3 regions of the Acidovorax sp. KKS102 genome follow, and region 1 is predicted to be linked to each of the others. Evidence: predicted binding sites of a transcription regulator. Region 1 holds the regulator's gene; each other region holds the start of a gene.

Evidence for each region. The regulator FNR, encoded in region 1, switches genes on or off when oxygen is low (the NO sensors DNR and NnrR bind a similar motif). The targets are predictions, from matches to a motif close to TTGATNNNNATCAA.
Region 2: a site for FNR is predicted at 5,910-5,923, ahead of cyoA (ubiquinol oxidase subunit II). Genes of this name have one in related genera too.
Region 3: a site for FNR is predicted at 7,467-7,480, ahead of C380_RS07050 (PAS domain-containing methyl-accepting chemotaxis protein). Genes of this name have one in related genera too.

Annotation. Positions count from the first base shown of each region.
Region 1 is NC_018708.1:3,389,992-3,400,592, forward strand. It holds gene C380_RS15530 (EAL domain-containing protein) at 1-1,373, opposite strand, end outside; gene C380_RS15535 (HD-GYP domain-containing protein) at 1,370-2,674, opposite strand; gene C380_RS15540 (sulfite exporter TauE/SafE family protein) at 2,896-3,621, opposite strand; gene hemN (oxygen-independent coproporphyrinogen III oxidase) at 3,627-5,009, opposite strand; gene fnr (fumarate/nitrate reduction transcriptional regulator Fnr) at 5,199-5,921, shown strand; gene C380_RS15555 (hypothetical protein) at 6,022-6,318, opposite strand; gene C380_RS15560 (FixH family protein) at 6,374-6,652, opposite strand; gene ccoG (cytochrome c oxidase accessory protein CcoG) at 6,717-8,162, opposite strand; gene ccoP (cytochrome-c oxidase, cbb3-type subunit III) at 8,255-9,169, opposite strand; gene C380_RS15575 (CcoQ/FixQ family Cbb3-type cytochrome c oxidase assembly chaperone) at 9,194-9,331, opposite strand; gene ccoO (cytochrome-c oxidase, cbb3-type subunit II) at 9,348-9,980, opposite strand; gene ccoN (cytochrome-c oxidase, cbb3-type subunit I) at 10,000-10,601, opposite strand, start outside.
Region 2 is NC_018708.1:3,660,182-3,670,782, forward strand. It holds gene nusB (transcription antitermination factor NusB) at 1-379, shown strand, start outside; gene C380_RS16820 (pyridoxal phosphate-dependent aminotransferase) at 498-1,715, shown strand; gene ybgC (tol-pal system-associated acyl-CoA thioesterase) at 1,736-2,155, shown strand; gene tolQ (protein TolQ) at 2,152-2,865, shown strand; gene C380_RS16835 (ExbD/TolR family protein) at 2,881-3,303, shown strand; gene tolA (cell envelope integrity protein TolA) at 3,335-4,294, shown strand; gene C380_RS16845 (MFS transporter) at 4,414-5,754, opposite strand; gene cyoA (ubiquinol oxidase subunit II) at 6,016-7,074, shown strand; gene cyoB (cytochrome o ubiquinol oxidase subunit I) at 7,083-9,086, shown strand; gene cyoC (cytochrome o ubiquinol oxidase subunit III) at 9,079-9,714, shown strand; gene cyoD (cytochrome o ubiquinol oxidase subunit IV) at 9,715-10,146, shown strand; gene C380_RS16870 (SURF1 family protein) at 10,146-10,601, shown strand, end outside.
Region 3 is NC_018708.1:1,555,620-1,566,220, reverse strand. It holds gene C380_RS07075 (Rne/Rng family ribonuclease) at 1-2,524, shown strand, start outside; gene yaaA (peroxide stress protein YaaA) at 2,765-3,550, shown strand; gene C380_RS07065 (2OG-Fe(II) oxygenase) at 3,591-4,502, shown strand; gene queF (NADPH-dependent 7-cyano-7-deazaguanine reductase QueF) at 4,600-5,445, shown strand; gene C380_RS07055 (hypothetical protein) at 5,478-5,744, opposite strand; gene C380_RS07050 (PAS domain-containing methyl-accepting chemotaxis protein) at 5,838-7,397, opposite strand; gene C380_RS07045 (DNA polymerase IV) at 7,585-8,802, opposite strand; gene C380_RS07040 (DMT family transporter) at 8,938-9,885, opposite strand; gene C380_RS07035 (LysR family transcriptional regulator) at 10,021-10,601, shown strand, end outside.

The DNA of each region.
Region 1 (10,601 bases):
TCCCCGCCCAGACGGCACAGCATGTCGGTTTGCCGCAAGCAGGTCTGCAGGCGTTCAGCCACCAGCTGCAGCACCCGATCTCCAAAAGGGTGCCCCAGGGAGTCATTGATGATCTTGAAGCGGTCCATATCCAGGAACAGGATCGCGAAACCGGTATCGCTCTGACGCGCCCCCTGGATGGCGGTATCCACGCGTTGCGAGAGCAGCAGGCGGTTGGGAAGACCGGTCAGTGCGTCGCTGTAAGCCAGCTCTTCAATGCGCTTTTGCGCGGCGTGCTGCAGTGTCAGGTCTCGCATGAAGCCGATGCTCTGCACCAGCCGCCCCTCATCATCACGCAAAGCCACCCACGACAGTTGCACAGCGCAGTAAGCGCCGTTGTCACGGGGCAGCCACAACTCACCCTCCCAGAAGCCATCCTTGGCCCAGCCCTGCAACACCTGCTCCATGAACGAGGCGTCCGAGCCTCCTCCAAAAAGCGAGGCAGCCACACAGCCTTCAAAACCCTTGGCCGTAGGGCCGACCAGCCGCTCACACCCGGGGTTCATCCGCATGATGCGGTGCTGGCTGTCGGCGATGAAGATCGCATCCAGGCTGGACTCAAACACGCGCGCGGCCAAACGCAGGCTGGCCTGCGTCTCGGTCTGCCGGGTGATGTCCCGGAACGAATACACACGCCCCACTGCGCGGCCCTGACTGAACTGCGGCACCGTGCGCATCTCCAGCACCACGCCGTTGCGCAGCTCAACAATGTCGGTGCTCTCCTCCATGGGCTCGCGGTCAATGGCTGCCAGGCGCTCGGCATAGAAACGAGGGTCCGACACCTGGTCCGCCATGAAGGCGTACACCGCCGCATCGTCGCGCTCGACCAGCAACTGGCGCGGCAGGTTCCAGAGCTGGGCCAGGCGCTGGTTGAATGCACGCACACGGCGATCCAGTCCACACACCAGCATGCCATCGGCGGCAGAGTCCAGCGTGGCACGCAGCTCGGACAACAGTGTCTCCAGCTCGCGCTCAGTAGTTTCTTGGAGGCTGCGGTCAAGCATGGTCAGCAGCAGCACCGTGCTACCACCCTCCCCCCATGGCACACGCCGGACACAACGCTGCACCGGCACCAGGCTGCCATCAGCACGCAACAAACTGGTGTGGGCAGTCACGCCCTGCGCAATCACATCGACAGGCTCCGACCAGAACGCCAGCTCCTGGGGCGTACTGGCCAAGTCCAGCACAGACCGCCCTCGCATGGCGGCGGCAGACAACCCGGTGAGGCGCTCGGCGCATGCATTGGCTTGCAGGATGTGATGGCCGGCCTCATCCAGGAGCCACACGGCCTCCTGCAGGCCATCCAGCCACCCGAGCGATTGGAGATCGTTCACGCCGCAGCCTCGTCAGGGCCGGGACTGACCGCTCGCTCAAAAAAGTAACAGATCCGCTGCCGGGGTGACAGGTAGTCCAACGCGTCACGCGGCAGTTGTGCGGGCTTGAGGCTGCGCCGTATGCCCAGTTCAGGGACAGTTTCCAGATCCAGGATCGGCGCCTCTTCCTTGGGCACCCGTGGGTCGTGCACGATGACCTTGGGCCGCAACGGCCGCGACGAGTTGACCGAGGCCACGATGGCATACCGGTCATTGACCAATTGCACGATGGAGCCGGGCGGGTAGACCCCCATCATGCGAATGAAAGCCCCCAGGACCACCGAATCAAAACGGGCCTTGAGCTGGGCAAAGATGACGGAGAGCGCCTCGTGGGGCGTCAGCGCCGTTACTCCCATGGCCGGGTTGCACATGCGGTCGTACTGGTTGACCAGCGCCAGGACCTGGCTCATGCGCCCCAGATCGGGCCCCTTCAGACGCTGGGGAAAACCACTGCCGTCACACATTTCGTGGTGCCGCGCCACGGCCATCAGCACTGCATCGGCAAACCCCATGCGTTTGGCCAGGGCAACGGATTCCGCCACGTGGGTCTCGTAGCGTGTCCGCTCCATGGGGATCATGGAAGGGGTGGGCTGGCGCAGATTGGGCGGCAGCTTGAGCTTGCCAATGTCGTGGATCAATGCAGCCACACCCAGATCGTGCAGCTCCTCGCTCTTCATGCCCAAGGATCGCCCCAGCAATAGCGATACCACCATCACATTGATCGAATGCAGTCCGTTGCGCTCGCCCACGCCCTCGGACAGCAGCCGGATGACGGAATCGCCGTTTTCCAGCAGTTCTGTCACGCATCCAGAGACCAGCGCCTCCCCCTTGGCCTTGGCCTGGTCCGGGTGTTCAGAGACCGTACGCTCCATAGACTGGTATTGCCGCGTGGCTTCTGAGAAACGCTGATTGCAGGCGGCCAAGGTCCGGTTTTGTGCTTCCAGTAGCTCGCGGCGACGCTGAGCCTCAGGGTCCACGACAGTGGCCGTCCCAGGCCCGGGCGCATCCAGGCCGTTGGGCGGTGGGGCTGTCATCTCGGGCACGCTCCAGGCAGCAGGCACCAGCTCCTGAAGTTCTGGATCGCTCTTTTTGGGGACGTAACGCACCTCGGTCAACCCCAGCTCGCGCAAGGTGGCGATCTGCTCCGACGACGCCACCCGGAAGCTACTGATCGGGAACGGATGGTGCATCCAGCCCACGTCGAGCTGGATGTACATGCCGACACGCAGTTGGCTGATGTCGATGAGGATGGATGAGTTCACGTCAGGCGCACGATACATGGCGACATCAATGCCACCAATAGTTACGCAGATTATCACCAGTTCCAGTGACGTGGCGAAGAACCGACAGGCCGCGCAGCGATCCGGCAACACTTGACTGAAAGCGGGCCTGGCTGGACCGCCCCAGTCCCCGCGACAAAGGCATCGCCCACCTTCCAGCCCCGGGGCGACTGGGGGGATGTGGACGGATCAGCGCCGCCCGCTCAGCGGCACCAGAGTGATGGCTTGTAAATGAGATCCATCCACAACGCCCAGGCAGCGACCGCGCACAGCATGGCGCCTGCGGCCCTCGTGCCCCACTGAGCCCGTGCGAGATTCAGCCGGTTGCGAAGGCTGCTCCAAGCCCAGGGGCCACCCACCAGCCAGACCCCGCTGCCCACGGCAAACAGGGCCATGGTCAGAGCACCTTCCAGCGGCCCTCCACTGAACGCCGCGACCAACAGAGCCGAGTAGAGCAACCCGCAAGGCATCAGGGCCCACAGGCCCCCCGCCGCCATCACGCCGCCTGGCGCTCCGACCAGCGGTCGAACACGCGCCCACACGGAGCGACCCGCCTGCTCCACCCAGGCGGGCTGGCGCGACTGCACCATCATCATGAGCCCCCAGGCCATCACCGCCACGTGCATCAGCGTCCAGGCGGGACGCAGCGCGGTGGTCTGCTGGGTCAGCCATGCCAGACTGTCCATGGCCAAGGCCGCCAATGCACCGGCGCTGGCATAGCCCACCAGGCGCCCCGCATGAAAGGCCACGGTGCGCTGCAGTACGCCGCCACGCGGCGCCCAGCGCACCACCCGCTCGGCACTGCCCTCCGCCAGTGGCGCGCCGCCCTGCCCCACGAGCGCTCCACAGGGCGCGGAGCACATGGCCAGGCAGTGGGACCCGCCAGCGAGTCCCATGAGCAGAGCAGTCCAGCCGACCGTGGCAAGCATAGGTATCAGATGATGCGCGAAAACCGGGCGCGGTTGCGGTCTGCCTGCAGATAGCGGTCAAAAACCATGGCGATGCCCCGCACGAAGAACCAACCGGTCGCAGTCACTTCAATGCCCTCTGGCCCAACGCGCACCAGCCCTTGCTCCTGCATGCCTTCCAATTGGGCCAACTCCGCCGCGAAATACTGGCGGAAGTCGATCAGCCATGCCTGCTCCATCGGCTCGAACAGCAGTTCCCCCTGGCACATCAGGGCCATGATGGCCGCACGGCGCACCAGGTCGTCGCGCGTGAGCGCCAGCCCCCGCACCACGGGCAACCGCCCCTGGTCCAGAAAGTCGTAGTACTCATCCAGCGTCTTGGAGTTCTGGCTGTAGGTTGCCCCCACACGGCCAATGGCCGATACGCCCAGGCCGATCAAATCGCAGTCCGGCTGCGTGCTGTAGCCCTGGAAATTGCGGTGCAGGCGCCCCTGGCGCTTGGCCACGGCCAGTGCATCGGTGGGCAGCGCAAAGTGGTCCATGCCCACGTACACGTATCCAGCATCCATGAAGGCATCGAGCGAGCGCGACAACATGGAGAGCTTGCTCGCGCCCGTGGGCAACTCCGCAGAGATGATGCGGCGCTGTGGCTTGAAACGCTCTGGCAGGTGCGCGTAGGCATACAGCGCGATGCGGTCAGGCCGCAGTTGCGCCACCTGGGCCAGCGTGCGGTCAAAAGACTCGGGCGTCTGGCGCGGCAGGCCGTAGATCAGATCCACATTCACCGAGTCAAAGCCCAACGAACGCGCAGATTCGACCAGCGCAAACACCTGCTCGGCAGGCTGGATGCGGTGCACAGCCTTCTGCACTTCGGCATCAAAGTCCTGCACGCCAAAACTCAGCCGGTTAAAACCCAGCTCAGCCAACAGTGCAAGACGCTCTGCATTGACGGTGCGAGGATCCACCTCGATCGAGTATTCCCCCCCAGGCGCCAGCGTGAAGCTGCGCTTGAGCATGGCCATCAGCTCCCGCAATCCATCATCGGATAGGAAGGTGGGCGTGCCACCGCCCAGGTGCAGTTGACTCACCACCTGTCCTACGCCACAGTGCGCGGTGTGCAGGTCGATCTCGCGGCTCAGGTAGCGCAAGTAGACCTCGGCGCGGTCATGGTGCTTGGTGATGATCTTGTTGCAGGCACAGTAGTAGCACAAGGATTCGCAAAACGGGATGTGCACGTACAGGGACAGCGGCATGGCCTTGGCCAGCGTGCCCGAGCGGCGCTGTTGCAGCGCCAGCACATAGTCTTCCTGACCAAACGCCTCCACGAAACGGTCGGCAGTTGGATAGGATGTATAGCGGGGCCCTGGCACGTCAAAGCGGCGCAGAAGGTCTGGCGAAACAGCAGTCATGGGGAAATTTCCTTGCGTACACCTTGACTGTGCCGTAGGCTCCGGGACATGTCCTTGACCTGCATCAAGTGAACCCGCAAGCGATACGGCGACAATTTGATGAAGGTCAGCCGCTTGCCCGCGCTCTGTATTCAGGTTCGTGTACGGCAAGCGCGATATGCTTGACCGCTAACCCAAGCCCATGTGTCTATGAACCCGCTCACCATCAAAGTCGCCTGCTCCAACTGCAACCTCCGCGAGCTGTGCATGCCCGTGGGCTTGAACGAAGAGCAACTGCAGCGCATTGACGAGGTCGTTGCTGTCCGCCGCAAGGTCAAGCGCGGCGGCACGCTGTTTCGCAATGGCGAGTCCTTCACGTCCCTGTACGCCATCCGCACCGGTTTTTTCAAGACCTGTGTAGCCACCGAAGACGGGCGCGATCAAGTCACGGGCTTCCAGATGGCGGGCGAGATCATCGGGCTGGACGGCATCGTGAACGACCACCATACCTGTGACGCGGTGGCCCTTGAGGATGCCGAGGTCTGCGTCATGCCTTTCGACCGCATAGAAGAACTCTCCCGCGAAGTCACGGCCCTGCAGCACCACGTGCACAAGATCATGAGCCGCGAGATCGTGCGCGAACATGGTGTGATGCTGCTGCTGGGCAGCATGCGTGCCGAGGAGCGCCTGGCGGCCTTCTTGCTCAACCTGGTGCAGCGCCTGCATGCACGGGGTTTCTCGCAATCAGAACTGGTGCTGCGCATGACGCGCGAAGAGATCGGAAGCTACCTGGGCCTCAAACTTGAAACAGTGAGCCGCACCTTCTCCAAGTTTGTGGAAGAAGGCATCGTGGAAGTCAAACAGCGCCATGTGCGCATCCTCGACACCGATGCCCTGCGACGCATTGTGAACAGCCAGCAGACCTGCCACTGATTACGGCCCCTCGTCGGCTGAGAGTCGGGGCCGTACCAAAGTCCGCCGGTCCCTTTTAAAACGGCATGCAGCGCATGCCCGCATGAACGGCGAAAAAGGCTCAGGAGCAAGACGACGATGTCTTGCGGCAATCGTCAGGGCGCTCCCCGTCGGGCACGGGACAGCGGTTGACCTCAAACGGGGACATGGACAGTAGCGTGGTCAATGCGCTGGTGGCCATGGTGATGGCCCAGAACACAAAAAATGCGAGGGTGTACACCCCCTGCCTCGACAGCGCCAGAGGCTGCCCGAACCAGTGCAGGTCCTGGGGGTCCACCATGGCAAAAACCAGCATCTCCAGCACACCCGCCATCAAAAAGGCGGGCCATGCAATCCACATCAGGCGTTGCGTCCACATATAGGTTCTGTCTCCTGGTGCTGCCGGGGTCGCCAGCGTGTGCGACCCTGGGGTTTCAGCGTGGTTGGTCTTGCACAGGGGTGGCCGCATGGTTGCGGGCCTTGAGGGCCGGCGCCAGACTCTTTTCCGGCGCCACCAGTGTCTTGTTGATTTCGATGCCTTGGCGGTAGTAGTCCTCCGCCACCACGGGGTCGGGCCGCGAAATCGCCAGCCACAGCGTCACAAAGCCCGCCACGATCACGATCAGAGGCCCGGCAATCACCAGCCACACATGGCCAAACTTCCACCAGGGTACGGTTGCCGCCGGGGTTGCAATGGCAGGGTTTGAAGACATGGTGCTTTACTCCTCAACAATATCGGTCAAAGTGCGGCCCTGAAGGGCCCCACCGGAATACCGCTCAGCGCGGTACAAGGAACACGGATTTCTCCGTGACATGGGCCGCTGCTCCTACGGCCTGCACATCAAACTGAACGGCGTGCGATCCGGGCGTGGCGGAACCATAAGGAATCTGCAACCGCACGGCCACCCAGCGAGACTCTGCCGCGCCAATGTCCACTTCAGCCTCGGAAGCCACTTCGAGCCCCTCCAGGCCCCGCGCACTGATGCGATAACGCTGCTCGCCCTCGGTGGCATTCATGATCTGCAGCCGGTAAATGTTCTCCAGCTTGCCACCTGCCACGATGCGCGAGAGCGCAGCGCGGTCCCGCACCACATCCACCTTCAGCGGCGTGCGCACCACCAGGCTGGCCAACATGGCCACGCACAGGGTGACCAGCACGGCGCTGTAGATCAGCACGCGGGGGCGCAGCACGCGGCGCAACATCTGCGACTGCGTCCAGTGCTTGGCCACGCCGTTCTGGGTCGAATAACGGATGAGCCCACGCGGGTACTGCATCTTGTCCATCACGGTGTTGCAGGCGTCCACACACAGGCCACAGCCGATGCATTCGTACTGCAAGCCCTTGCGGATGTCGATGCCCACGGGACAGACCTGCACACACAGCGAGCAGTCAATGCAATCGCCCAGCCCCTGGGCTTTGTAGTCGATGTTCTTCTTGCGCGGACCACGCTGCTCGCCACGTTCAGGGTCGTAGGTAACGATCAGCGTATCTTTATCAAACATCGCGCTTTGAAAGCGCGCATAAGGGCACATGTACTTGCAGACCTGCTCGCGCATGAAGCCCGCATTGCCATAGGTGGCAAAACCGTAGAACAGCACCCAGAAAATCTGCCAGCTGCCCTGGAACGCCAGCAGCTCGCTGCCCAGCTCTCGAATGGGGACGAAGTACCCCACAAAAGTAAACCCGGTCCACAGGGCCACCGCGATCCACACCACTTGCTTGAAAAACTTCTTGCGGATCTTCTCGAACGTCCAGGGGCCGTTGTCCAGGCGGAGCCGGGCACTGCGATCGCCTTCGATCTTGTGCTCGATCCACATGAACATTTCGGTGTACACCGTCTGCGGGCACGCAAAGCCACACCACAGACGCCCGGCCACTGCAGTGAACAGGAACAGCGACAACGCCGAAATGATCAGAAGGCCGGTGAGGTAGATGAAATCCTGCGGATACAGCACCAGGCCAAAGATGTAGAACCTGCGAGCCCCCAGGTCAAACAGCACCATCTGGCGCTGGCCCCACTCAAACCACGGCAACCCGTAAAACACCAGCTGTGTGAGAAACACCATGCCCCAGCGCCAGCGCGCAAATAGGCCGCTGATGGAGCGCGGGTAGATCTTCTTTTGCGCTTCGTACAGCGAGATGATCTCGCCCGCAGAAGACGCATCTGCCGCGACTGGCGTAATCGGGATGACCTTGCGAGCCGGCTCGCTGGGTGTGCTCATGGTGTCGCTTTGTGAACGGAGATAAGGCGTAAAAGGGATGCCTTCAAACGGAAACCCGGGCAGTGCGTCTCACGCACCGCCCGGCAGCCAGGTCAACGTGCAGCCACCTGCTTGTTCGACAGGCCCCACACATAGGCAGAGAGTACGCCGATCTGCGCCTCGGTCAACTTTTCGGCCTGTGCAGGCATCTGGTTGACCTTGCCGTTGTTGATCATGGCGGTGATGGCGGCCTCGCCCCAGCCATGCAGCCAGATGTCATCGGTCAGGTTGGGCGCGCCCAGCGCCTGGTTGCCCTTGCCGTCCATGCCGTGGCAGGCTGCGCAGGCGGCAAACTTGGCCTTGCCCAGCGATGCGCGCAGCGAGTCATGGGGGCTGCCCGACAGACTCAGCACGTAGTGCGACAGGTTACGCACGTCTTCCGGGGAGCCCACTGCGGCTGCCATGGGAGGCATGTTGCCGATGCGGCCCTTCTCCAGCGTCTCGCGGATCTTCTCGGGCGTGCCGCCGTGCAGCCAGTCGTTGTCCGTCAGGTTGGGGAAGCCCTTGCTGCCGCGCGCATCCGAGCCGTGGCACTGTGCGCAGTTGTTCATGAACAAGCGCTCGCCAATGGCATGGGCCTGGGGGTCGGCGGCAACGTCTTCAGGCTTCATGGAGGCAAAGCGTGCGTACAGCGGCTCCAGCTCCGTCTTCGCCTTGGCCATTTCGGCTTCGTACTCGCCCTTCTGCGTCCAGTTGAGCTTGCCGGTGAAGCTGCCCAGGCCCGGATAGGCGGCCAGGTAGCCCAGGCCAAAGACGATGGTGATGACGAACAGCCACACCCACCAGCGCGGTAGGGGGTTGTTCATCTCGACCAGGTCCTCATCCCAAACGTGGCCAGTGGTGTTGTCGGAGGTGGCCACCACCTTCTTGCGGCCCGCCATCCAAAGCAGGATGCCACAGGCGATGATGCCGACCAGGGTCAGCGTGGTCACAAAGACCGACCAGAAATTGCTGGTGAAGTCACTCATGGGGTGTTCTCGTTCTGGTGAAGGTCAATCTGTCTCGAAAGGCAGCTGGGCTGCCTCGTCGAACCGGGCCTTGTTGCGGCCTCGGTAGGCCCAGACCCAGATGCCAATGAAGCAGGCCATCGATGCCAGGGTGGCAACGATGCGCATGGTGGTGATGTCCATGGGATATCTCCTTTGCTTACTTGAGCGCACGGCCCATGACTTGCAGGTAGGCGATGAGCGCATCCTGCTCCGTCTTGCCCTTGACCTCGCCCGCCGCAGCCGTGATCTGCTCGTCGGTGTAAGGCACGCCCACGGTGCGCAGGGCCTTCATGTGGGGCGCCATCACTGCGGGGTCCACCTGGTTCTTTTCAAGCCAGGGGTATGCGGGCATGTTGGACTCGGGCACCACATCACGGGGGTTGTTCAGGTGGATGCGATGCCATTCGTCGCTGTACTTGCCACCCACGCGGTGCAGGTCGGGACCTGTGCGCTTGCTACCCCACTGGAAGGGGTGGTCGTACACAAACTCGCCCGCCACCGAGTAGTGGCCGTAGCGCAACGTCTCGGCGCGGAAGGGGCGGATCATCTGCGAGTGGCAGTTGTAGCAACCCTCGCGGATATAGATGTCGCGGCCTGCCAGCTGCAGAGCGTTGTATGGCTCGACACCCTTGACCGCCTCGGTCGTGGACTTCTGGAAGAACAGGGGCACGATCTCGACCAGACCGCCAATGGCGATCACGATCAGGATCAGCACGATCATCAGAAAGTTGTTGGTTTCCACCTTTTCGTGGGTGAAGCCGGTCGAAGCAGATGTGTTGTTGTTGGACATGGGTAAAGCTCCTTCGGACTCAGGCGTGTGCCGCGTTCACGGCAGGGATTGCCACCTTGACCGAACGGCCGGAGATCGCAGTCATCCACACATTCCATGCCATCACGATCATCCCGCCCAGGTACAGCAGGCCACCGGCCACACGGATCACGTAGAAGGGATAGGTCGCCTTCACGCTTTCAACGAAGGTGTAGGTCAGTGTGCCGTCGGGGTTGATGGCGCGCCACATCAGGCCCTGCATCACGCCGGCAATCCACATGGCGGCGATGTACAGCACGATGCCGATGGTCGCCATCCAGAAGTGCAGCTCGATCGCCTTGACGGAGTGCATCTTGTCCTTGCCGAACAAGCGGGGCACCAGGTAGTACAGCGAACCCATCGAGATCAGGCCCACCCAGCCCAACGCGCCGGAGTGCACGTGGCCGACGGTCCAGTCGGTGTAGTGGCTCAGGGCGTTGACGGTCTTGATGGACATCATCGGGCCCTCGAACGTGGACATGCCGTAGAACGACAGCGACACGATCAGGAAGCGCAGGATGGGGTCGTCACGCAGCTTGTGCCATGCACCCGACAGGGTCATGATGCCGTTGATCATGCCGCCCCAGCTGGGAGCCAGCAGGA
Region 2 (10,601 bases), 270 kb from region 1:
CGACGCCACGGCCATCGACGCGTTCACGCGCGACCTGGCGGGCTTTCACAAGGCCGACTCGGCGCACTACGACGCGCTGCTGCACGGCTGCATCGAGCACGCCGCCAGCATGGACGCACTGATCACCCCGTTGCTGGACCGCAAGATGGCCGAGATCTCGCCCATCGAACACGCCACCATGTGGATCGGCGTGTACGAGTTCCAGAACTGCCTGGATGTGCCCTGGCGCGTGGTGCTCAACGAGTGCATCGAACTCGCCAAGGAGTTCGGCGGCACGGACGGCCACAAGTACGTGAACGCCGTGCTCAACGGCCTGGCCCCGAAGCTGCGCGCAGTGGAAGTGGCCGCCGACAAGGCCGCAGGCGGGGGCGCTGCCTGACCCTGCCCTGCCCCGCGGCCGCCCTGCCCATTGAACCGGGGCGGCCTGGTTTCATTTCTTTCTACGCCCTCACGCCACCACGTCCACAAGGCGCCCGGTCGGGGCAGGATGCCATTCCATGAAGTTTTCCACGCGCGCCGAGCGCATTGAACCGTTTTATGTGATGGAGGTCGCCAAGGCTGCACAGGCCCTGGCCCGCGAGGTGGCCGGCACGCGCGAACCGATGATCTTCCTGAACATCGGCGAGCCCGACTTTACCGCCCCGCCCCTGGTGCAGGAAGCCGCTGCCCGCGCCGTGCAGAGCGGCGCCACGCAGTACACCAATGCGCTGGGCCTCGATGCGCTGCGCGAACGCATCAGTGGCTGGTACCAGAGCCGCTTCGGCGTCAACGTGCCTGCGCGCCGCATCGTGGTCACAGCGGGCGCATCGGCCGCGCTGCAGTTGGCGTGCCTGGCACTCATCGAGTCGGGCGACGAAATTTTGATGCCCGACCCCAGCTACCCCTGCAACCGTCACTTTGTGAGCGCAGCAGAAGGCAAGGCCGTGCTGCTGCCCACCACGGCGGCAGAGCGCTACCAGCTGAGCGCCGACAAGGTCCGTGCGGCGTGGAATGACAAAACGCGTGGCAGAACTGGAAAAACGCGGGGCGTGTTGCTGGCATCGCCATCCAACCCCACGGGTACTTCGATTGCGCCCGATGAGCTGCGCCGCATCCACGACGTGGTGCGTGCGCACGACGGCATCACGATGATCGATGAGATCTACCTGGGCCTGTCGTACGAGGAAGAGTTTGGCCACACGGCGCTCGCCATCGACGACAACATCATCAGCATCAACAGCTTCAGCAAATACTTCAACATGACCGGCTGGCGCCTGGGCTGGATGGTGGTGCCCGAGGCCATGGTGCCCGTGGTGGAACGCCTGGCGCAGAACCTGTTCATCTGCGCCAGCACCGTGTCGCAGCATGCAGCGATGGCCTGCTTCGAGGCCGAGAGCATTGCCGAATACGAACGCCGCCGTGCCGAGTTCAAGGCGCGGCGCGACTTCTTTATCCCAGCCCTGCAGTCGCTGGGCCTGAATGTGCCCGTGATGCCCGATGGCGCCTTCTATGCCTGGGCCGACTGCACGCAGGCTGCGCAGCGCCTGGGTGTCCCTTCGGGCAAGAACTGCAGCTGGGACTTAGCGTTTGAGCTGATGCGCCGCGCGCACATTGCCGTCACGCCAGGGCGCGACTTTGGCACGGCCGAGCCCGAGCGCTTCATCCGTTTCTCAACCGCCAACTCCATGGCGCAATTGCAGGAGTCCGTGGAGCGGCTGCGCAAGCTGCTTGGATGACCAAGGCGAGCGACCCCACGATGGCGTTTGAATTTCCGATCCGGATCTACTGGGAGGACACCGATGCCGGTGGCATCGTGTTCTACGCCAACTACCTCAAGTTCTTCGAGCGCGCACGCACCGAATGGCTGCGCTCGTTGGGCGTGGGCCAACAGCAGTTGCGGGAACAAACCGGCGGCATGTTTGTCGTAACCGACGCGCAGCTGCGCTACCACCGCCCCGCGCGGCTGGACGACGAACTGATTGTTACTGCCGCCCTGCAAAGCAGTGGCCGCGCATCGTTGACAATAGTGCAGCAGGCGCTCCTGAAACCAGAGCACATGACCGACCAGCCCCCGACCTTGTTGACCGAAGGCACCATCCGCATCGGATGGGTGGACGCAGCGACCATGCGCCCCGCCAGAATTCCCAGCACCCTCCTGGAACAACTCACACCATGAATTCCCAAAACATGTCCATCATCTCCCTGGTGCTGCACGCCAGCTGGGTGGTGCAACTCGTGATGCTGCTGCTGCTGGGCGTGTCGGTGGCCAGCTGGGCCGCCATCTTCCGCAAGCTGTTCGCCCTGAAGCGCGTGAAGACACTGAACGAGGACTTCGAGCGCGAGTTTTGGTCGGGCACCAGCCTGAACGACCTCTACGCCGCGGCTGCACAAAACGCCAAGCAGGCCGGCCCCATGGAACGCATCTTCGCCAGCGGCATGCGTGAGTACCAAAAGCTGCGCGAACGCCGCATCACCGACCCCGGTACCTTGCTGGACGGCGCCCGCCGCGCCATGCGCGCGAGCTTCCAGCGCGAGATGGATGTGGTCGAGTCCAGCCTGTCCTTCCTGGCCTCGGTCGGCTCCGTGTCGCCGTATGTGGGCCTGTTCGGCACCGTGTGGGGCATCATGCACGCCTTCACCGGCTTTGCCGGCATGGAGCAAGTGACTCTTGCCACCGTGGCCCCCGGCATCGCCGAGGCGCTGGTCGCCACCGCCATCGGCCTGTTCTCGGCCATCCCGGCCGTGATCGCCTACAACCGCTTTGCACGCGACATTGACCGCGTGGCCACGCACCAGGAGACCTTCATCGAAGAGTTCTCCAACATCCTGCAGCGCAACCTGGGCGCCCAGCCCGCGTCCACAGGCCACACGGCCTCGGGCCACTGATCCGGGAGGCGCCCCATGCCCGCCATGGCATCCCGCGGCCGAGGCCGCCGCACCATCAACGAGATCAACATGGTCCCGTTCATCGACGTCATGCTGGTGCTGCTCATCATCTTCATGGTGACGGCGCCCATGCTCACACCCGGGGTGGTCGATGTGCCCAGCGTGGGCAAGAGCAAGAACATGCCCAAGGTGGTGGCCCAGGTCATCGTCAACAAGGACGGCACGCTGCAGTTCAAGACCCCCGAGGCCACGCGCAGCCTGAACCAGCGCGAGATCGGCGACGCCGCCAGCCGCTGGCAAAAGGTCCAGGGGCCCGAGAGCGCCGTGGTCATCAGCGCCGACAAGGGCGTGCAGTACGAAACCGTGGTGAAGGCGATGGACGCCCTGCAAAAGGCAGGCGTGCAGCGCGTCGGCCTTTCGGTCAAGCAAGGCGGTTGAACCGAACCCGCCCGGCACCGCTCAGACGCCCATGCACGCACACACCGACCGCGATCAGTTTGCCCCGCCCCGCCCACCGGCGCGCCTGCGTGCCATCACGCTGGCGGTGCTGGTGCATGCGGTGCTGATCGGTGCGCTGACCTGGGGCGTGAACTGGAAGAACACGGCCGACCAGCCCGCCGTAGAGGCTGAGTTGTGGGCCGCTGTGCCCACACAAGCAGCGCCACGCGCCGTGGAGCCCCCACCACCTCCGCCGCCGCCCCCCGTGCAACAGGCCACCCCACCCGCCCCGCCGCCACCGCCGGTGCGGGCCGCAGAGCCGCCGCACACGCGCGAGGCAGACATTGCCATCGAGCGCGAGAAGAAGCGCCTGGAACAGGAAAAGAAGGCCCGCGAGCAGCAGGAGCTGCGCGAGAAGCGGGAGCGCGAGCGCAAGGAAGAAGAGCGCCGCGACCGCCTGGAGCAAGAGAAGAAAGAGCGCCAACAGAAGGAACGCGAAAAAGAAAAGGAACAGCGCGAAAAGCAGCCTGCCGAACAGAAAAAGGTCGAGCAGGACAAGCAGAAGAAGTTGGCGGAAGACAAGCGACGAAAGGCCGAGGAAGCTGCACGCGAAGCCAAGGAAGCAGATGCCCGCCACCAAGCAAATATCCGGCGTATGCAGGGCTTAGCTAATGCTACTGGTGGTGAAACGACCACCGGGACAGCCCTAAACAGTTCGGGACCATCTGCCAGCTACGGCGGTCGGCTTGCTGCGGCGGTCAAGCCGAACATCGTCTTCACGGAAAATGTTGCGGGCAATCCTTCAGCTGAAGTGGAAGTTCGCGCAGCCCCTGACGGTACGATAACTTCCCGGCGCTTGTTGAAATCCAGCGGAGTAAGAGCCTGGGATGAAGCTGTTCTACGTGCCCTAGACAAGACAGAGCGCCTACCAAAGGACACGGATGGTCGGGTACCACCCCAATTCCCTATGGTCTTCCGGCCCAAGGACTAAGCTCCATAAAAATAAAGCGCCCGGCAGAACCGGGCGCTTTATTTTGGTCTTTTACGCCTGTAGCGCCAGTGGAACATGCGCTACAAGCTATACATTCGATAGCAATTCGCCAGCATGCATCAGCGGTCACGCCGCTCCATGCGGCGGTTCAGGTTCAGCGCGCCCAGCGTGCAGGCCACACCCGACAGCAGATACACCGTCACCGCCAGCAAACCGAACTGCGACGACAGATACAGAGCCACCAGCGGAGCAAACGCTGCGCCGATGATCCAGGCCAGGTCGGCCGACAGGGCCGCACCGGTGTAGCGGTACTGGGGCGAGAAATTGGCCGTGACGGTGCCCGATGCCTGACCGTACGACAGGCCCAGCAGCACAAAGCCCAGCAGCAGGAACATGGTGCTGCCCACTTCGCCGGTGTTGAGCAGCACCGGCGCCATGAAGCTGAACACGCCGATCAGCACGGCCATGCCGCCCAGCAGCTTGCGGCGGCCCAGGTGGTCCGACAGCCAGCCCGACACCATGATGGCGCCCGCCGCGAGGAACGCGCCGACGATCTGCACGCCCAGGATCTGGGTGACTGGCTGGTCGGAGTAAAGCGTGATCCACGACAGCGGGAAAACCGTGACCAGGTGGAACAGTGCAAAGCTGGCCAGCGCTGCAAAAGCGCCCAGCAGCACGTTGCTGCCTTCGTCGCGCATGACGCGGTTCACCGGCACGGGCTGCAGCTCACGCTCCTTGAGCAGTTCAGAGTACGACTGCCCCACCACCAAGCGCAGGCGTGCAAACAGGGCCACCACGTTCACCGCAAAGGCCACAAAAAACGGATAGCGCCAGCCCCAGGCCAGAAACTCCTGCACCGTGAGGCTGCTGTACAGATAGGCAAACAGGCCGGCAGCCAGCACAAAGCCCAGCGGTGCGCCCAACTGGCCGATCATGGCGTACCAGCCCCGGCGCTCCTTGGGGGCCGACATGGCCAGCAGCGACGGCAAGCCATCCCACGACCCACCCAGTGCCAGCCCTTGGCCCACACGCAGGATCAGCAAGGCCACGATGGCGGCAGTGCCCGCATCCTTGTAGCCCGGCAAAAAGGCCATGCCTACCGTGCAGACGCCCAGCACGAACAGCGCAATGGTCAGCTTGGTGCCCCGCCCCCAGCGCCGCTGGATGGCCATGGAGATGGCGGTACCTACCGGGCGCACCACAAAGGCGACGGCCAGCAGCGCAAAGGCCATCAGCGTGCCGTCCAGGCGCGACAGGAAGGGAAACAGGAAGGACGGGAAGACAAGAACGCAGGCGATCCCGAAAACGAAGAAGTCGAAATACTCGGACGAGCGTCCGATGATCACGCCCACAGCAATTTCGCTGGGGGTGACGTCTTCATGCGTATCAGCCCGCGAGAGAGAGGCGGCGCTTTCGTGAAAACCGGCCGCAGGGTAAGTGGCAGTGGCGGGGCTGCTCATGAACATGGCTCCTTGACGTTGTGTAGCGAACTCAGACCGTTCCGTTCTACACGCAACTTCTGTGGGCCACAAGTGCGGTTTCACTATGCCGGCTGCAGGAAATGTCCTTCAAAGCCCTCAAATGCACCACATTGGTGCAAAAAAAGCCTGCGCGTTTGACCTTGGACAAAATGTCCAATCGACAAAAAAGCTAGCGCTAGTACATTCGCACACATCCCGTTATCCGCGTTTACCCTGAAACGCATTGATCGCGCTCTTCACATGCTCAAACTTCCCCAACTTCGTGGGCCCACCTGGCTGCTCGCCCTGACAGCGCTGGGTAGCCTGGCAGGCTGCAGCAAGGCTGTCGTGCTCAACCCGGCCGGTGACGTCGCGGCCCAGCAGGGCCAGATGGTCATTACCGCCACGCTGCTGATGCTGATCATCATCGTGCCCGTGATCGCGCTCACCCTGTTGTTTGCCTGGAAATACCGCCAGGGCAACACCGAGGCCGAGTACGACCCCGAGTGGCACCACTCCACCACGCTGGAGCTGGTGATCTGGACGGTGCCGCTGCTGATCATCATTGCGCTGGGCGCCATCACCTGGATCGGCACCCACAAGCTGGACCCCTACCGGCCTCTCGACCGCATCGACGCGCAGCGCGCCGTGCCCGCCGATGTGAAGCCGCTCGAAGTGCAGGTGGTGGCCATGGACTGGAAATGGCTGTTCTTCTACCCCGAACAAGGCATCGCCACCGTCAATGAAGTGGCCGCCCCGGTGGACCGCCCCATCCTGTTCAAGCTGACGGCCACGTCCACCATGAACGCGTTTTACGTGCCCGACCTGGCCGGCATGATCTACGCCATGCCCGGCATGCAGACCGAGCTGAACGCGGTGATCAACAGGCCCGGCGTGTTCCACGGCATGTCGTCGCACTACAGCGGCGCGGGCTTCTCGGGCATGACGTTCAAGTTCCACGGCCTGAGCAATGAAGACTTTGCCCAGTGGGTGCAGAAAGCCAAGACCGAAGGGAAGCCGCTCGACAAGGGCACCTACCTGAACCTGGTCAAGCCCAGCGAACGCGACCCGGTGCAGCGCTTTGCCTCGGTGGAAGAAGGCTTGTACGACAAGGTACTCAACCGCTGCGTCGAAGACGGAAAGATGTGCATGCACCACATGATGGCGATTGATGCCCAGGGCGGCGACGCCTATGTGCGCGCCATGGGGTTGAACCTGCCCCAGGACGTCTGCACCGTGCAAAACGCCGCCCAGGTGGTGGCCGCACTCGAATCCCGCAACGCACCGGCCTCCGCATCCGGCGCCAGCATCCGTCAATGAGCTTCCCTATGACCTCCGAAACCCTTTCTCCATCCCACTGGGCGCTGGGCCGCCTGAGCTGGGACGCCGTGCCCATGGCGCACGAGCCCATTGTGTTGTGGACCTTCATTGCCGTGGTCCTGGGCGGCCTCGTCGTCATGGCGGGCATCACCAAGTTCCGCCTGTGGGGCCCGCTGTGGCGCGACTGGATCTGCAGCATTGACCACAAGCGCATCGGCATCATGTACATGATCCTGGGCCTGGTGATGCTGCTGCGCGGCTTTGCCGACGCGGTGATGATGCGCCTGCAGCAGGCCATGGCCTTTGGCGACAACATGGGCTACCTGCCGCCGCACCACTACGACCAGATCTTCACCGCCCACGGCGTGATCATGATCTTCTTCGTGGCGATGCCGCTGGTCACCGGGCTGATGAACTACCTGGTGCCGCTGCAGATCGGCGCGCGCGACGTGTCCTTCCCGTTCCTGAACAACTTCAGCTTCTGGATGACCACGGCCGGCGCCGTGCTGGTGATGGTGTCGCTGTTCCTGGGTGAGTTCTCCACCTCTGGCTGGCTGGCGCTGTCCAACCTGGGGGCGCAGAGCCCGAGCACCGGTCTGGACTACTACATCTGGGCGCTGCAGATCGCCGGGGTGGGCACGACGCTCTCGGGCATCAACCTGATCGTGACCATCATCAAGATGCGCGCACCCGGCATGAGCCTGATGAAGATGCCCGTGTTTACCTGGACGGCCCTGTGCACCAATGCACTGATCGTGGCGTCCTTCCCCGTGCTGACGGCTGCGCTGGTGCTGATGTCGCTGGACCGCTACGTGGGCACCAACTTCTTCACCAACGAGCTGGGCGGCAACCCCATGCTCTACGTGAACCTGATCTGGATCTGGGGCCACCCAGAGGTGTACATCCTGGTGCTGCCCGCCTTCGGCGTGTTCTCCGAAGTGGTCGCCACCTTCAGCAAAAAGCGTCTGTTTGGCTACACCTCCATGGTGTACGCCACGGTGTGTATCACCATCCTGTCGTACCTGGTATGGCTGCACCACTTCTTCACCATGGGCTCGGGCGCGAGCGTGAACACCTTCTTCGGTATCACGACGATGATCATCTCGATCCCCACGGGCGCGAAGATCTTCAACTGGCTGTTCACCATGTACAAGGGCCGCATCCGCTTTGAGCTGCCCATGATGTGGACCGTGGCCTTCATGGTGACGTTCGCCATCGGCGGCATGACCGGCGTGCTGCTGGCCGTGCCCCCGGCCGACTTCGTGCTGCACAACAGCCTGTTCCTGATCGCCCACTTCCACAACGTGATCATCGGCGGCGTGGTGTTTGCCATGTTTGCAGGCATCAACTACTGGTTCCCCAAGGCGTTTGGCTACAAGCTGGACCGCACCTGGGGCGTGCGCTCCTTCTGGCTGTGGCTGGTGGGCTTCTGGGTGGCATTCACGCCGCTGTATGTGCTGGGCCTGATGGGCGTCACCCGCCGCGCCAACCACTTCGAAGACCAGTCGCTGCAGATCTGGTTCGTGATCGCTGCCATCGGCGCGGCCATGATTGCCGCCGGCATTGGGTGCTTCCTGATCCAGCTGGTGGTCAGCTTCCTCAAGCGCGAACAGCTGCGCGACTGGACGGGCGACCCCTGGGACGGCCGCACGCTGGAGTGGGCCACCTCGTCGCCCCCGCCCAACTACAACTTCGCCTTCACCCCTGTGGTGCACGAGATCGATGCCTGGTGGGACATGAAGAAGCACGGCTACAAGCGTCCTCTGGCGGGCTTCCAGCCCATCCACATGCCAGCCAACACCGGCGCTGGCGTGGTGATCTCGGGGCTGTCGCTGGTGTTCGGCTTTGCACTGATCTGGCACATGTGGCTGCTGGCGGCCGTCTCGTTTGCGGCTGTCGTTCTGGCCGCCATCGTCCACACGTTCAACTACAAGCGTGACTTCTACATCCCGGCATCGGAAGTGATCTCCACCGAAGAAGCCCGCACACTCCAACTGGCCCGCCATGTCTGATATCCGCATCCACGCTGGCGCCGCAGCAGGCGCCCTGGCCCCGCGCGAGTACCACCTCGCGCACGAGCCTCATCCTGAAAACGGCACGGCCCTGGGTTTCTGGCTGTACCTGATGAGCGACTGCCTGATCTTTGCAGCGCTGTTCGCTACCTACGGCGTGCTGGGCCGCAGCTATGCCGCAGGCCCCACCGGCGCGCAGCTGTTCGACCTGACCCTGGTGGCCATCAACACCGCGTTCCTGCTGCTGTCCTCCATCACCTTCGGGTTTGCCATGCTGCGCAAGCAGCTGGGCGATGTGAAGGGCACACTGCTGTGGCTGGCCGTCACGGGCGTGTTTGGCCTGTGCTTCCTGGGCCTGGAACTGTATGAGTTCTCGCACCTGCTGCACGAGGGCGCAGGCCCACAGCGCAGCGCCTTCCTGTCGGCGTTCTTCACGCTGGTGGGCACCCACGGCCTGCACGTCACCTTCGGCCTGATCTGGCTGGTGGTGCTGATGGTCCAGATCGGCAAGCACGGCCTGATCCCCGAGAACAATCGCCGCCTGATGTGCCTGTCCATGTTCTGGCACTTCCTGGACGTGGTCTGGATCGGCGTTTTCACCTTTGTGTACCTGATGGGGGTGCTGTAAATGAGCGCACAACACGCAACACACGCCAACGGTGCGCACGATGCGCATGGGCATGACGATCACCACCACGACGCAGGCCCCCACAGCACCTTTTCGGGCTACATGACGGGGTTTGTGCTGTCCATCATCCTCACGGCCATTCCCTTCTGGCTGGTGATGGCCAAGGTGATTGCGGACCGCAACACCGCCGTGCTGGTGCTGGGCGGCTTTGCCGTGATCCAGATCCTGGTGCACATGGTGTTCTTCCTGCACATGAACGGCAAGATCGAAGGCGGCTGGACGCTGCTGTCCACCATCTTCACGGTGGTGTTCGTGGCCATCGCCATTGCGGGCACCTTGTGGGTGATGTTCCACATGAATGCCAACATGATGCCGGAGCACCCCACGCCCACACCGCCTACACACGAGGCGCCCGGACACTCCACGCCCTGATGGACACAGCCCCCACCACCATGGCAGTGCCGCGCCGGGGCTTGCGCCGCGCAGTCCTGCTGGTGCTGGGCATGGCTTTGTTCCTGGGCTTTGTGTCGCTGGGCACGTGGCAGGTCCAGCGCCGCACCTGGAAGCTGGACCTCATCGAAAGGGTGGACCAACGGGTACACGCCGCACCGGTCGCTCTGCCCCCGGTAGACCAATGGCCGGGCATCAGTGCCGCACAGCACGAGTATCTGCCAGTGGTCTTTCAGGGCCGCTGGCTGCCCGGCAAGACGGTGCTGACCCAGGCAGTCACCGAGCTGGGTGCGGGGTTCTGGGTGATGACGGCCCTGCAACAGGATGACGGCACCCAGGTGCTGGTGAACCGGGGCTTTGTACCCCAGGAGCAACGCGCCCAATGGCTGGAGGCCCAGCCCCCCGCCGATGGCGCGGCCACCGTCCAGGGGCTGTTG
Region 3 (10,601 bases), 1.8 Mb from region 1:
CGCCATCGACGGCGCTGCCAAGGGCGGCAAGGGCGCCTTCCTGATCTACCAGGAATCGAGCCTGGTGATCCGCGCCATCCGCGACTACTTCAACAACGACATCGGTGACATCCTCATCGATACCGACGACATCTACGAACAGGCGCAGCAGTTCATGGCGCACGTCATGCCCGAGCATGCCGCCCGCGTGAAGCGCTACCGCGACGACGCCGCCCTGTTCAGCCGCTTCCAGATCGAGCACCAGATCGAGTCGGCCTACGCCCGCACCGTGAGCCTGCCCTCGGGCGGCGCCATCGTGATCGACCACACGGAAGCGCTGGTGTCCGTGGACGTGAACTCGGCCCGCGCCATCAAGGGCGGCGACATCGAGGAAACTGCCACCCGCACCAATCTGGAAGCCGCCGACGAAGTGGCCCGCCAGATGCGCCTGCGCGACCTGGGCGGCCTTATCGTGATCGACTTCATCGACATGGAGGAGTCGAAGAACCGCCGCGAAGTGGAAAACCGCCTGCGCGATGCGCTGCGCCAGGACCGCGCCCGCGTGCAGTTCGGCACCATCAGCAAGTTCGGCCTCATGGAAATGAGCCGCCAGCGCCTGAAGCCCGCGCTGTCCGAAGGCTCGTCCATCCCCTGCCCCCGCTGCGGCGGCTCGGGCCATATCCGCGACACCGAATCGTCGGCGCTGCAGATCCTGCGCATCATTCAAGAAGAATCGATGAAGGACAACACCGCCGCCGTGCACTGCCAGGTGCCGGTGGAAGTGGCCTCGTTCCTGCTGAACGAAAAGCGCACCGAGATCGCCAAGATCGAACTCAAGCAGCGCGTGGCCGTGCTGATGGTGCCCAACAAGACGCTGGAAACCCCCAACTACCGCCTGGAACGCCTCAAGCACGATGACCCGCGCCTGGACCACATCGAAGCCAGCTACAAACTCGCCGAAGAAGTGGAAGATCCGACGTCTGTCACACGCCGCTCGCAGGAGCCCACCAACAAGCAGACCCCGGTGATCAAGGGCGTGCTGCCTGACGCACCCGCCCCCGTGGCCGAACCCCGCCCCGAAGGCGCGGCGCGCCCACCCCGTGGCGGCCAGCGCCCCGCAGCCCATGCAGCCCCTGCACCTGCCCCCGTGGCCGCTCCGGCGCCAGTCGCCCCCGCGCCGCAGGAACAAGGCTTCTTCGCCTGGCTCAAGAGCCTGTTCGGCTTTGGCAGCGCCCCCGCAGCCCCCGCCCCGGTGGCAACGGCTGCGCCAGCCGCCACACCGGCCGCGGCTGAAACCACCGGCCGTGGCGAACCCCGCCGCGAAGGCCGCAATGGCGAAAGCCGTGGCCGCCGTGGAGGTCGTGATGGCAACCGCGACGGTCAGCGCGAAGGCGCACCGCGTGACGGCAATCGCGAAGGCAGCAACGGCGAAAGCCGTGGCCGCCGTGGTGAACGCCCGGCCGAAGGCCGCGCACCCCGCGACGCAGAGCGCCGCCCCGAGGGCGAAGGCCGTGACGGTGGCCGCAACGGACGCGGCGAAGGCCGTGAAGGGGGCCGTGGCCGCCGCGACAGCGAGCCACGCAACCTGAACGCTGGCACGAACGGTGACAACGCCAACGCCGCAACCGCTCAGGTGGAAGGCCCCAACGCTGGCAACACCGGTGGTGCAGAAGGCCAACCCGCCCAGCAACCCCGTGGCGAACGCGGCCCGCGCCGCGAACGCGGTGATCGCGGTGGCAACCGTGGCGAGCGTGGTGAACGCGCTCCCCGTGCGGTCGAGGCCCAGGAGGCAGCAGCCCCAGCCGCTGCTGGCGACTTTGCCGATACCGCGCCCCTGGCCTCGCTGCCAGACCTGGACCTGAGTGGCAATGACGCACCCGCGAATGGCAATGGCAATGGCAATGGCAATGGCAATGGCGCCAGCGAAGAGCAACGCCGCGAGCGCCGCTCCCGCGACCGCTACGGCCGTGACCGCCGCGAACGTGGCGAGCGTGGCCCACGCGACGCCAACGGCAACGCTGAAGCCGCAGCACCCGCCATGCTGGACTTCGACCCCACCCAGGCAGAGCCTGCCCCGGCACAGGACGAAGCGCCACGCCGCAGCTACTTCAGCAACAACACGCCCGCCGCAGAGCCTGTGGCACCGGTGGCCGCAGCGCCAGTCGCAGCGGCTACTGAACCTATAGCTGTTCCAGCGCCTGCCGCCCCCGTGGCCGCCACGGCTCCGGTAGCGGCACCCGCTCCGGCAGCTGCAGCACCAGCGCCTGCAGCGCCTGCCAAGGGCCTGCCCCGCGTCCAAGCGTTCACGCTGCCCATCGATGAACTGCAGCAAGTCGCTGCTGCATCGGGCCTGCAGTGGGTGAACTCTGACGCGGACAAGATTGCGGCGGTGCAGGCCGCCATCGCTGCCGAGCCCAAGCCCATCCGCGTGCCCCGCGAGCGCCCCCCAGCGGTGGTGCTGGACGAAGGCCCGCTGGTGCTGGTGGAAACCCGCCGCGACCTGTCGGCCATGGCGCTGCCGTTTGAGCAGCCCCCCGCAGCCTGAGGCGCTGCAATAGCTGCCGCCCCAGGGCTGTAGCCATCACCCAGAAGGCGGCTCAGGCCGCCTTCTTTTTTTGGGGCCGCCGAGTGTGCACGGCCCTTGGCGCCAATACCCGCAAGCGGCCGGAGGCAGCCTGTCAGCAGGTACCATTTCGGGTCGCTGGTGCCGCAGCGCAGCCCGCTGCCCGCACCGTCCAGGCCCCGCCCCAAGCCGCACACCCGAGATCCACGGACCCTTCGCCCCATGCTGTTCCTGCTGTCTCCCGCCAAATCGCTCGACTACGAGACGCCCGTTCCCGAAGGCCTGCCCCACACCACGCCGCAGTTTGTGCCGCAGTCCACGGCCCTCATCGAGGTGCTGCGCGAGCAGTCGCCGCAGCAGATTGCGTCGCTGATGGAGTTGAGCGACGCGCTCGCGGCCCTGAACGTGGCGCGCTACCAGGCCTGGCGCCCCCGCTTCACCGCCCACAACTCGCGCCAGGCGGTGCTGGCCTTCAATGGTGACGTGTACGATGGGCTGCAGGCCCGCAGCCTCAGCGCTGACGACCTGGACTGGGCCCAGAGCCATGTCGCCATCCTGAGCGGCCTGTACGGCGTGCTGCGGCCGTTGGACCGCATGCAGCCCTACCGCCTGGAGATGGGCACGCGCCTGGCCACCGACGTGGGCAGCAACCTATACCAGTTCTGGGGCCGCCAGATTGCCGAGCACCTCAACACCCGGCTGCGCGCGGACACCACGCCGGTGGTGGTCAACCTCGCCTCGCAGGAATACTTCAAGGCCGTGGACCGCAAGGTGCTCAAGGCGCGCGTGATCGAATGCGTGTTCGAGGACTGGAAGGGCGGCAACTACAAGATCATCAGCTTCTTTGCCAAACGCGCACGCGGCCTGATGGCGCGCTATGCCATCACCCACCGCCTTGCCACACCCCACCAGCTCGAAGGCTTCGATCTGGACGGCTATGCCTTTGCCCCGGCCTCCTCCACGCCCGAGCGCCTGGTCTTCCGGCGCAAGGCCCCTCCGGCCTTATAAACACCCCTTCCCCCCTGCTCTTTCTTGTTGAAGGACCGCCATGACATTGCGTTCTGACCAGCACCCGGACGGCACGACCACCAGCACCCAGCGCGCCAGCGCAGCGCGGCAGGCCATCACGCCCGAGCTGCGCCGCTGGATCATTGAGCAGGCGCAGGCGGGCTACGCCGCGCCTGTGGTGCTGCAATCCATGCGCGACGCAGGGTGGGACGAGGACGTGGCCGCCGACGCGCTGGAGATCACGCTGCAGGAGCACCTGAACGACCTGGCCGTGCAGCAGGGCTTGCCCTCGGCCGTGCCGGTGCCCGAGCCCCGGCTGGATGGATCCCCCGCCCAGGTGGACTGCGGAGACCGCACCGTGAATGTGCTGCTGGCCATGGCGCAGCCGCGCATCGTGGTGTTTGGCAACCTGCTGTCGCCGGAGGAGTGTGATGCCCTGATCGCCGCCGCAGAGCCCCGCATGGCGCGCTCGCTCACCGTGGCCACCAAGACCGGCGGCGAAGAGATCAACGCCGACCGCACCAGCGACGGCATGTTCTTCCAGCGCGGTCAAAGCCCGTTGATCCAGCGCATTGAAGAGCGTATTGCGCGCCTGCTCCAGTGGCCCATCGAAAACGGCGAAGGCCTGCAGGTGCTGCATTACCGCCCGGGTGCCGAATACAAGCCCCACTACGACTACTTTGACCCCGCCGAGCCTGGCACGCCCAGCATCATCAAACGCGGCGGCCAGCGTGTGGGCACGCTGGTGATGTACCTGAACACGCCCGACAAAGGCGGCGGCACCACCTTCCCCGATGTGCACCTGGAGGTCGCGCCGCAGCGTGGCAACGCGGTGTTCTTCAGCTACGAGCGCCCGCACCCGTCCACCCGCACCCTGCATGGCGGCGCCCCGGTGATCGCCGGGGACAAATGGATCGCCACCAAATGGCTGCGCGAGCGGGAATTTCAGTAAAAACGCCGGTATGCGCTAGTCGAATATGCGCCAGCAGCTACAAAAACAGTAGCAAAACACGTCCCCCTTGGAACCCATACACCCGAAAGACCAGGCCATGAACACGCCAGAACAATCCCAGCTTGGCAAGGCTTCGGCCTATATCGACCAGTACGACGCGTCGCTGCTGTTCCCCATCCCGCGCGCGGGCAAGCGGGCCGAGATCGGCATCACCGGCGCGGCGCCCTTCTTCGGGGCCGACCTTTGGACGGCGTTCGAGCTGTCGTGGCTGAACCAGCGTGGCAAACCGCAGGTGGCGCTGGCGCACATCACGGTGCCCTGCGAGACGCCCAACATCGTCGAGAGCAAGTCCTTCAAGCTGTATCTCAACAGCTTCAACAACACGCGTTTTGCCGATTCGGCCGAGGTGCAGGCCCGCATCCGCACCGACATCAGCGAGGCCGTGTGGCGCGGCGCCGAGCACCCCGCCACCGTGGGGGTGAAGCTCATCGCGCCGGAGCTGTTCGACCAGGAGCCCGTACACGAGCTGGACGGCCTGAGCCTGGACCGGCTGGACGTGGAATGCACGCGCTACCAGCCCGCGCCCGACCTGCTGACGGCCACATTCAACGAAGCGCCCGTGACCGAGACCCTGACCAGCAACCTGCTCAAGAGCAACTGCCTGGTGACCGGCCAGCCCGACTGGGGCAGCGTGCAGATCAGCTACAGCGGCCCGCAGATCAACCAGGAAGGCCTGCTGCAGTACCTGGTGAGCTTTCGCAACCACAACGAATTCCACGAGCAGTGCGTGGAGCGCATCTTCATGGACGTGTGGACGCGCTGCAAACCCATCAAGCTCACGGTGTATGCGCGCTACACGCGCCGGGGCGGGCTGGACATCAACCCCCTGCGCACCAGCCACCCGCAAGCTCTGCCGCGCAACGTGCGCACGGCGCGGCAGTAGGCCTGACCGACCTCGTCAACCGACCGCGTCCGTCAGTTGCGCGCGTCAATCCAGTCGCACCGCAGGGTATGGCGCAGGTGCGCGCGGGTGCGCCAGGCAACGTACTGGCTGGGGACAAAAATGCCGATCAGGCAGACCGGCGCGGCGCAGGGCTCGCCAAAAGCGCAGATGGGAAACCAGCCCACCCAGCCCAGCATCCAGACCGTCAGCACCAGGTCCCACAGGTGGTATTCGAGCGGGTGGTCGGCCTTGTGTGCCACATGCCACTGCTTGATGCGCTGCAGCTCGTCGAGGGTCATGGTGATCTCCCGGAAAACGGGAAAATCACTGTAAGTTACGAGTAAGAATTCGTCAAGGTACGAATGGCTGCGGGCGGCTCGTTGCGGCGCCGCTCACCCCAGCCGGAACACGTCCACCGAGCGGCCCAGCGACACCGCACTCTCCTTGAGGCCCTGGGCGGCGGCGGCCGACTCCTCCACCAGCGCGGCGTTCTGCTGCGTCACGGTGTCAAGCTGGGTCACGGCCTCGTTGACCTGGGCAATGCCCTGCGACTGCTCCTTGGTGGCGCTGCTGATCTGCTGGACCAGCGTGCTCACGCGTTCCACCGCATGGACCACGCCTTCGATGGTGGTGCCGGCATGGTCCATCTGCTGCGCGCCGCTGGCGATCTGGTTCACCGTGACGCCAATCAGGCCGCTGATCTCCTTGGCCGAGCTGGCACTGCGCTGCGCCAGTGCCCGCACCTCGCCCGCCACCACCGCAAAGCCCCTGCCCTGCTCGCCAGCCCGCGCGGCTTCCACAGCGGCGTTGAGCGCCAGCAGGTTGGTCTGGAAGGCAATGCCCTCGATCACGCCCACGATCTCGCTGATCTTGGTGGACGAAAGCTTCATCTGCTGCATGGCCGCCCCCACCTCCTGCACCGCCTGGCCACCGCGCGTGGCGATGTCGCTGCTCTGTGCGCTCTCGTGCGACACCTTGGCGGCTGTCTCCGACGTCTGCAGCACCGTGCTGGCCAGTTGCTCCATGGCCGCGGCGGTTTCTTCCAGGCTGCTGGCCTGCGACTCGGTACGGGCCGACAGGTCCATGCCGCCGCGCGCGATTTCGTCGGCCGATTCGATGAAGTTGCGCACCTCGGTGCGCACGTCGCCCACCACGGCGCGCAGGTTGACCTGGGTCTGTTGCAAGCGCTGCATCAGCGCACCCAGGGGTTGGGGGTAGTCGGTGCCCACCGACGTGGCAAGGTTGCAGGCCGAGATGTCGGATGCGAAGCGGGTGGCGTCGTGCACCCCTTGCAGCACGGTGGCCTGAAAGCGCCACAGCGTCCACCCCGCCCCCAGCACCAGCAGCGCCAGGCGGGCCACCCAGGCGGTAGTGCCCTGCAGCCCCATCACATCGGGCAACAAGGCCAGCAGCACCATCACCGCCAGCAACAGCGCCATGCGGGGCAGCAACGCCATCTGCGCCAGGCGCTGCTGCCAGCCGCGAACCCCGGGATAGCGCACGTTGCCCGAGTCCAGGTAAAAGCTGCTCGCGCCCGATGCCGCCTCATTGCGCATCTGCGCATACAGGGCTTCGGCGGCAGAAATTTCTGCCGCGCTGGGCTTGGTGCGCACCGACATGTAGGCGCGTGGCTTGCCGCCTTCCATGATGGGAGTGACGTTGGCGCGCACCCAGTAGTGGTCGCCGTTCTTGCGCCGGTTTTTCACCAGACCTGTCCAGGGCTCGCCCCGGCCAATGGTGCGCCACATGTCCTTGTAGGCCTCGGGCGGCATGTCCGGGTGGCGAATGATGTTGTGCGGCTGACCGATGAGTTCGTCGTAGCTGTAGCCACTGACGCGCACAAACGCCGGGTTGCAGTGCGTGATCTCGCCCTTGGTGTTGGTGCTGGACACCAGCAGCTCATCACCGGGGTAGTCAAAATTCTGCTGGGTCACTGGCAGGTTGATGCGCATTCGAGGCTCCTGGAAGGCCTGCGGCAGGGGCAGGCAGCGCGGTGTTTTGTTAGACGTTCGTGTAACCGCTTGATACGAATCAAGTCTAACTGCTCACTCCCCCGATTTGCCCCCAAAAGGTGCCGAGTGAAGGATGGCCTGCACAACCCTCCCGAGGCGCACACACCCCAGCCCTACTCCTGTGGCGTCAAAAGAGCTGCCCCGTGTCCCTGTCCACACCCGCCTGCGGCCTGCGCCGGCTGCTCGCAGCTGCGGCACGGGTCTGCGGATCGGGCTCGGGCTCCTCGCCGCGCCGCACCAGCGTGCTGGCCCGCACGCCCAGCAGTCGCAGGCGCTTATCCAGCGGCACGCGCTTGAGGCACTGCCCGGCCAGCTGCCGGATGGTGGCTCCGTCGGCCGTGTAGCTGTTAGCCGTGTGGTCGCGCGTCGCGATCTTGAAGTCGTCGTAGCGCAGCTTGATGCCGATGGTGCGCGCCACATAGCCCTTGCGCTGCAGGTCCTCGGCCACGCGCATGCACAGGTCGGTAAAGATCGCGCCCAGCTCGGCCCGGTCGCGCACCGCGTGCAGGTCGCGGTCAAAGGTGGTCTCGCGGCTCATGCTCACGGGCTCGCTCTCGGTCACCACCGGGCTGTCATCGCGGCCCCAGGCCACGCGGTGCATCCAGGCGCCGGTGGACTTGCCAAAGTGGCCCATCAGCCATTGCTCATCCTGCGCGGCCAGCTGCCCGATGGTCTCGATGCCCAGCCGCGCCAGCTTCTCGCCCGCCTTGGGGCCGATGCCGTTGATCTTGCGCACATTCAGGGGCCAGATCTTGCTCTGCAGGTCTTCCTCGTAAACGATGGAGATGCCGTTGGGCTTGTTGAACTCGCTGGCCATCTTGGCCAGCAGCCGGTTGGGAGCCACGCCAATGGAGCAGGTCAGCCCGGTCCGTTCAAAGATGCTTTTCTGAATGAGCCGCGCCAGCACCCGCCCGCCTTCGCGCTGGCCTCCCGGCACGTCGGTGAAGTCGATGTAGACCTCGTCCACGCCCCGGTCCTGCATCACCGGCGCGATCTCGGTGATGGTGCTTTTGAACAGGCGCGAAAAGCGTCGCACCTCGTCAAAATCCACCGGCAGCACGATGGCCTGCGGGCACAGCTTGGCCGCTTTCATCATGCCCATGGCCGAACCCACGCCAAACTGCCGCGCCGGGTAGGTGGCCGTGGTGATCACGCCCCGGCCCACATAGTCCTTGAGCAGCGGAAAGTCCTCCACCGGGATGAAGCGCCGCTCGCGCTCTGCGGTGCCGTCCGGGCCGCGCAGCAGCAGCTCGTCCACCTTGCGCCTGCCGCCGCCAATCACCACGGGCAGGCCCTTGAGCTGCGGGTAGCGCAGCAGCTCGACGGACGCAAAAAAAGCGTCCATGTCCAGGTGCGCGATGCGGCGCCGCTTGCCGGAAGGGGCAGCCTGCGCAGGGGGGTAGGTCTCAGAAGAATCGAACTCGGTGGCGGTCACACCCGATATTGTGCGGGGCGGCGCCGTCCCTGCGCAGGCGGTGCACTAGCGATTACGCCGCGCGCTACGCTCCCCTACCGCTATGGCCCCCAGCATCAGCACCACACCTGCCATTTGCCAACCGCCCAAGGTGTGCTGAAAGTACACCCAGTCCACCACGATGGCGACCGTCGGGTAGGCAAACTGCAGCACCGCCACCCGGGCCGTCGCGAGCCGGGCCATGCCTGCGTACATCAGGGTGTACGCCAGGCCCGTGTGGATCAGCCCCAGCCCGGCCAGCCATGCCCATGGGGCGCCCCAGGCGGGCCAGCCTTGTCCCAAGGGGGCCACCCACAGCACGGCCGCACCCAGCGCGCATTGCCACCACGCCAGCGCGCCCACCGGCAGCGCCCCCAGGCGCTTGGCAACCACGGTAACGGTGGCCGTGCACAGCGCACCGACCAGGCAGAGGCCCACGCCCACCCAGTAGCCAGACGCATGCCCGGCGCCGGAGGAAGACAGCCCCCCAGCCACGCCCGTGGCCAGCACCAGCCCCACCATCGCGACCAGCACGGACACCACGCGCTGCCGGGGCACGGCTTCTTTGAGCCACCAGGCCCCCAGCAGCAACACCCACAGGGGCTGCACATGGAACAGCACCACCGCCACCCCGGTGGGCACTTGCTGGATCGCCGTGAAAAACAGCCACCAGCTCGCCAGCATCAGCCCGCTGAGCAGCAACACCCACGGCAAAGCCGCCCAGCCCACCCAGAGCGCCCGCCACAGCCCCGACCATGACCGGTGACGCCACGCCATCCACAACGTGAGACCCACGAGACCAAAAGCGCAGCGGAACCAGGTCACCGTCAATGGCGCCGCCTGCGCCTCGTGCACGAACACGCCGATGGTGCCCAGCAGCGCGTTGCCCAGCACAAAGGCGATCCAGCCATCCAGCCGGTGGGCAGACGACAGCCCACGCGCGCTGCTCGCATGGGAAGCGGACGCGGGAACCACGGGGACGGATATGCCTGAAACGGTAGAGGACGACTGCTGCATGCCCGCAGTGTGGCCGCCAGCCGCTGCAATCGAAAGCGCATAATTTACGCGTCAATCATTCGATCATCGAATACATCACCCCAGGGGCAATCCATGAGCTACCGTGACTTGCAACTCGACTGGCTTCAATGCCTGGTGGCGGTGGTGGATGCAGGCTCGCTCTCTGGCGCGGCGGCCGAGGTGCACCGGTCCCAGTCGGCGGTCAGCATGCAGCTCAAGAAGCTGGAAGACGCCGTAGGCCACCGACTGCTGGAGCGCGATGCCCGCAAGCAGCACCTCACGCCCGAGGGTGAAACCCTGCTGGGCTACGCCCGACGCATTCTGGAGCTGCATGCAGAAGCGCACGATGCCCTGAACGGCGACGCCCTCACAGGCCGGGTGCGGCTGGGGGTGCCGGATGACTATGCAGCGCGCTACCTCACGCCCGTGCTCAAACGCTTTGCGCCCCGGCACAGCGCGGTGGAGATTGAGCTGGACTGCGAGCAGTCCACCGCACTCATCCCGCGCGTGGCCAGTGGCGACCTGGACCTGGCGCTGATCTCGCGCGACCACGCACGCCGGGGCACGCTGCTGTTCCATGAGCCCATGGTGTGGGTGGGGTCTGCGCAGTTCGATTTGTGGAGGCGCGACCCGCTGCCGATTGCGGTGTACGAATCGGCCAGCCTGGCGCGGCG